Pseudorhodoplanes sinuspersici: one gene and its partner. The protein of the gene in region 2 interacts with the protein of the main gene of each other region in a pairwise test. Links are inferred from orthologs where the notes say so. Each region holds a gene or a part of one and is shown on either strand. Other genes may lie near its edges.

Evidence for each region.
Region 1: the proteins of CAK95_RS25940 (region 2) and dnaA interact in binary tests that used the Escherichia coli proteins (3 or more experiments, as listed by UniProt). The link is inferred for Pseudorhodoplanes sinuspersici from one-to-one orthologs.

The regions. Positions count from the first base shown.
Region 1 is NZ_CP021112.1:1,935,174-1,938,132, forward strand. What follows is about bases 1-2,885. They hold dnaA (chromosomal replication initiator protein DnaA), read right to left. Parts: upstream 2,225-2,885; coding sequence 776-2,224; downstream 1-775. Other genes in these bases: dnaN (DNA polymerase III subunit beta), read right to left, coding at 1-658. UniProt on the Escherichia coli protein: Plays an essential in the initiation and regulation of chromosomal replication. Binds in an ATP-dependent fashion to the origin of replication (oriC) to initiate formation of the DNA replication initiation complex once per cell cycle.
Region 2 is NZ_CP021112.1:5,318,775-5,321,726, forward strand. What follows is about bases 4-2,881. They hold CAK95_RS25940 (replicative DNA helicase), read left to right. Parts: upstream 4-634; coding sequence 635-2,128; downstream 2,129-2,881. Other genes in these bases: CAK95_RS25935 (cyclopropane fatty acid synthase), read left to right, coding at 4-219; alr (alanine racemase), read left to right, coding at 2,261-2,881. In the rest of the region: more of CAK95_RS25935, read left to right, coding at 1-3; more of alr, read left to right, coding at 2,882-2,952. UniProt on the Escherichia coli protein: The main replicative DNA helicase, it participates in initiation and elongation during chromosome replication. Travels ahead of the DNA replisome, separating dsDNA into templates for DNA synthesis.

The DNA.
Region 1 (2,959 bases), 3.4 Mb from region 2 along the record:
TTTCCTGATCGCTGCTTTCGATCAGTCGCTGCACTTCGCCGACCGTCTTGCGCGGTACGATCACGCCCGGCATGCCGGCAGCGCCGGACGGCAGCGGGATTTCGAATTGCGCCAGACGATGGCCGTCGGTCGCAACGGCGCGTAGGGTTTCGCCTTTAGCGCTGTTCGCTGTGTGCAGATAGATGCCGTTGAGATAGTAGCGCGTCTCTTCGGTCGAGATCGCAAACTGGGTCTTGTCGATCATCTTCTTCAATTCGGCGGCCTGCAGCTTGAAGCTGTGGGTCATGTCGCCGGCATTGAGATCGGGAAAATCGCTTTCGGGCAATGTCTGCAGTGTGAAGCGCGAGCGGCCGGCGCGGATCGTCAGGATGCCGCGGTCGCCCGTCGCCTCGACAACGATCTGCGAACCTTCCGGCAGCTTACGGACGATATCGTAGAACATATGCGCCGGCACCGTGATCGCCCCCGCGGGCGACACTTCGGCAGCAATCGTTTCATTGACTTCGAGATCGAGGTCGGTGGCCTTGAGCGACAGTTTGGCGCGCTCAGCCCGGATGAGCACATTGGCGAGGATCGGAATGGTATTCCGTCGCTCGACCACGCGATGCACGTGCCCGAGCGATTTGAGCAATTGCGCGCGCTCGACTGTGACCTTCATCCGCAACCCCCGACTCGCCTGCAAAGGCGCCGCTGTGACGATAACCGGCCGCCGGCGGGTGCCGGTGGCCGGGGGACGCGAAAGTGCCGTGCCGCAGCAGTTTCGGCAACCCTTTTTCTACTCCTGAAGCTGCCGCTTCAGGCTGTCGACTTCGTCCGCCAGGGAGGTGTCGGTGCCGACGAGATGCTCGATCTTGCGGACCGCGTGCAGGACCGTGGTGTGGTCGCGCCCGCCAAACCGGCGGCCAATTTCGGGCAGCGACCGCAGCGTGAGCGTTTTCGCCAGGTACATCGCCACCTGACGCGGGCGCACGACATTGGCCGTCCGCCGCGACGACAGGAGGTCCGACCGGCTGACATTGTATTGCCGCGCGACAATGCGCTGGATGTCCTCGATCTTGACCCGCTTCGGCTCCTGCGGACGGATCAGGTCCTTCACCTCGCGTTCGGCCACTTCCATGGTCACCGGCTGAGCGGTCAGCTTGCTCAGGGCCAAAAGACGATTGAGCGCGCCTTCCAGATCGCGGCCGTTATGCGTGATCGATTTCGAGATGTAGGACACCACCGTCTCGGGGACCTCGAAGCCCTGATGATGCTGGCGGGCTGCGCTGATGCGGTTCTTCAGGATTTCGAACCGCAATTCTTCCCCAAGCGGACCCATTTCCACGACAAGCCCACCCGCAAGACGCGAGCGCACGCGATCGTCAAGGGTTTCGAGGTCGGCTGGCGGCCTGTCGGCGGCGACCACCACTTGCCGGCCAGCATCGATCAGCGCGTTCAGCGTGTGGCAGAATTCCGCCTGCATGTTCTTGCCGGTCAGGAATTGCAGGTCGTCGATCACCAGTACGTCGATGCCGCGCAGCGCTTCCTTATAGGCAATCGCCGTCTGGCTCTTCAGCGCCGATACGAAGCCATACATGAAGCGCTCCGCGGTGAGATACAGCACCTTGCGGTCGCCGTTGGCGTTGCCGGCCCAGGTGATCGCCTGCAGCAGATGCGTCTTTCCGAGGCCGACGCCGGCATGGATGTACAGCGGGTTGAACATCACCATGTCGCCACGGCGCGCTGCTGCCACCTGCTTTGCGGCCGCATGCGTCAATGTGTTCGAACGTCCGACCATGAAGGTGTCGAAGGTCAACCGCGGATCGAGCGGCGAGCCACCCGATGCTTCATGCGCCGCCGATACCGGCATGGCCGCCGCCGTTGCGAGTTTGACCTCGGCGCCGTTGGTCTTCTCCTTCTGCTCGCGCACCGGCTCCGGCTGCTCGTCGGCGCGCGGCTTCGCCGGTGCGACTTTAATCGCGGCCGTCCGCACCATGATGTCGATGCGCTGAACGTTGTGCTCTTCAGCCTGCCAGCAGCGCAGCACGCGATCGCTGTAATGCGATTGAATCCAGCTCTTCAGAAAGCGCGTCGGTACGGACAGGCGCGCGGTATCTTTCTCTACCGCTTCGAGGTCCATGCGCGCAAACCAGCTTGAGAAAATATCGTCGCCAACTTCCGCTTTGAGTCGGCCCTTCACGCGGGTCCAACGCTCTTGTTCGGAATTCGTATTCAAGTTCGTCATTTCGGTCGCCTCTTCCCGAATGTCGAAAGCCAATAGGTGAAAGTCAGGACGCAGAAAGGTCCTGGGCTGGAACGCAGCTCTTTCAGCATGTCGCGTTACAGGGAGATGATCCTGCGCGTCAGAGTGGTCTGACACTGCACGGACAATCGAAAGAGCGCGTTCTATCGACTATCCGGGGGAGCGTCCGCGCCCAATGATCCTGTTGTGATCATGGTGTGCCGCATCAGGTCCGCCGCGTCCGGCATAAGCCGGCTAGTCCTCTGTCCGCTATCAAGCGGGCATTTTTCGTTTTGCAACCGCATCTTGGTGCGGCTCTTTGATCGGCCCGTCGTCATAACTCCCCCTGCCATCCGCGCGCCTCCACACGGTGGTCCGATTATTTGTCGCCGTTAAAGTTCGGGAGCTTCCTTGCGGTGCCGATACGATTACGCGACACCGCACAGTTCAGCAGTGATGTCTAAAGTTCGGCTCGTTGTCGCCCGTGCCACGAAGATGAGAAATTCAGACGCATTTCACCCGTTCTCATCTTCGATGAGTTTCAAACCAAACCACTATTTGAAGACCGCCGCTGCAGTCGCGCGGCGGTGTTTTGAAGATACACGCGCGCTCTCAAACTGCAACGAGTTTGTCAGTCAGGTTTTCGCGAACGACACACTTGTGACCGAAAAGACAGCATGTTTCGTCGTTCTGTCATCCCAACGTCTTGAATCGCCGTGCGGTTTTTTCAAATAAATG
Region 2 (2,952 bases):
CGCCGCCTTTACGACGAGCGATTCGTGCGGATGTGGGAATTCTACCTGGCAGCATCGGAGATGGCGTTCCGCCATCAGGGCATGATGGTGTTCCAGATCCAGCTCGCCAAACGTGTCGAGGCCGTGCCGATCACGCGTGATTATATCCCACGCGAGGAAAACCGGCTGCGCGCGCGGGAACGCAACACGCGCGCACCGTTGCGCATGGCCGGCGAATGATCGCTGACCGGATTACCATCCGCGGCTGATTTACCCGCACTAGTCAAGAATATTCACGCGTGAATTTTGTGTTCGCGTGAGTTATGGGGACATTCGCAATTCGTCCCAACACACGAATGGCTTCAGTGCTACAGCAGTTTCGTTCCGGGTCTAGTGCAGTGTTTTTGACGTTCCGATCACCCTTGCGGTAATCTCTCCATCGGAACGTCAGAAACAAAACCGCACTAGAATCAAATATTGCGAGTGTCCTTTTGTCTCCAACGCTTCGTTTAGAAGTCGCGGCAAGGGATACGAAGCGTTGGAGACAGGACACTCGCCGCAATCTCGGAGGTGTTTGTACACGTAGCGTTTGTTGCGATGCGTGCCGCAATGGGCCGATTAAAAAACTTAGACTGATACAAAGACCGCTGGACCGATGGCACCCTTCGACTCAACCGCGCGTAAACTCGCCGCGGACCAATCACCGCTCTACCGCGCTGCGCCGCACAACATCGAGGCCGAGCAGGCGCTTCTCGGTGCCATTCTAGTCAACAACGAAGCGCTCTATCGCGTCTCCGATTTTCTGGAAGCGCGACACTTCTTCGAGCCGATTCACCAGAAGATTTTCGAACTGGCCTCCCAGCTCGTGCGCGCGGGCAAGGTCGCAAGCCCGGTCACGCTGAAGACCTTCCTGCCCGGCGATGCCGATATCGGCGGTCTGACGGTCAACCAGTATCTCGCGCGGCTCGCGGCAGAAGCCACCACCGTCATCAACGCACAGGATTACGGCCGCACCATCTATGATCTCTCGGTGCGCCGCTCGCTGATCGTGATCGGCGAGGATATCGTCAATGAGGCCTATGACGCACCGGTCGATTTCGCGCCGGCCAAACAGATCGAGGAAGCCGAGCGCCGGCTTTATGAGGTCGCGGAAAGCGGCCGCTATGAAGGCGGCTTCCAGGCGTTCTCGCAAGCGATCACCACCGCCGTCGATCTCGCCGCCAAGGCCTATCAGCGCGACGGAAAACTGTCCGGCATCGCGTCCGGCCTGAACGATCTCGATCACAAGATGGGCGGGTTGCAGCCGTCCGATCTGATCATCGTTGCCGGCCGCCCCGGCATGGGCAAGACCGCGCTCGCCACCAACATCGCCTACAATATCGCCAAGGCGTGGCAGGGTGAGGTGCGGCCCGATGGCCATATCACGACCGTCAATGGCGGCATCGTCGGCTTCTTCTCGCTCGAAATGTCGGCCGATCAGCTCGCCACCCGTATTCTCGCCGAGCGCACCGGCATTCCGTCGAGCACGATCCGCCGCGGCGGTATCAGCGAAGCCGATTTCGAAGTCATCCGCGACGTCTCGCTCGAACTGCAGAACATGAAGTTCTTCGTCGACGACACCGGCGGTCTGTCGATCGCGCAATTGATGGCGCGCGCCCGCCGCCTGAAGCGTCAGCGCGGGCTCGACATGCTGGTGATCGACTATATCCAGCTCCTCTCCGGCTCCAGCAAGCGCGCCTCCGAAGGCCGCGTGCAGGAAATCACCGAAATCACCACCAGCCTCAAAGCGCTGGCGAAGGAGTTGAGCGTTCCGATCATCGCCCTCTCCCAGCTTTCGCGTCAGGTCGAAAACCGCGACGACAAGCGTCCGCAGCTCTCTGACCTTCGTGAATCGGGCTCGATCGAGCAGGACGCCGACGTGGTCTTGTTCGTCTATCGCGAAGAATATTATCTGCAGAGCAAGGAGCCGCGGCCGGGCACCGAAGAGCATGCCAAGTGGATGGTCGAAATGGCAGCGGTCCATGGCAAGGCCGAGGTGATCATCGGCAAACAGCGTCACGGCCCCACCGGCACGGTGCCGCTGCAATTCGATGCCAGCGTCACCCGCTTCGGCGATCTGGCGCCGGACGGCCAGTTGCCACGCTATTAACGCATTGTGCTGCGCATGAGGTGCGGAGACACAAGAATCGCTTGGCGTTTGACGAACAGACCTCATCTTGGAATGGCTTGTCGTCAGTGCGCTTGAACGGCGCTTTGCCCTTTTCTGTTTGATGTGAGTTCGATGCAGGGATCTCTTCCAGTCTCGCCGTCATCCGACACGCAGGACGAGCTTGCTCCTGCCGTCGCGGTCGGCGCGCCTGTGGATGAAGCCGGAGGTGTCCTCACCATCGACCTGTCGGCGATCGAGTCCAACTGGAAGACCCTGCGTTCGGCCTCAACTCCCGCAGAATGCGCTGCTGTCGTGAAAGCCAATGGCTATGGGCTTGGTCTTGAGCCTGTCGCTCAACGGCTTACGCAAGCCGGCTGCACGACATTCTTCGTCGCCGATCTGTCCGAAGGCAAACGGCTGCGCAAGGTCGCGCCTGACGCCGACATCTATATTCTCAATGGCCTCGCGCCCGGCACCGGCCAGGCCTTCGCCGACAGCAATCTGCGACCGGTCATCGGCTCGGCGGCCGAGATTGCCGAGTGGGATGCCTTCACCAGCGTGCATCAATGGGATGGCGGCTTCGCCCTGCATGTCGACACCGGCATGAACCGCCTCGGCATGTCGGTCGAGGAAGCAGCTGCCTTTGCCCCGCGCATCAACGCGGCCAATCACGGGCTCAAGCTTCTGATGAGCCACTTCGTCGCCGCGCAATTTGCGCAAAGCCCGCGCAATGCCGAGCAGTTGCAGAGCTTCCGCGATATCCGTGCGCTCTATCGCGGCGTGCCGGCATCGATTGCGAACTCCTCGGGCATCTTTCTCAACGC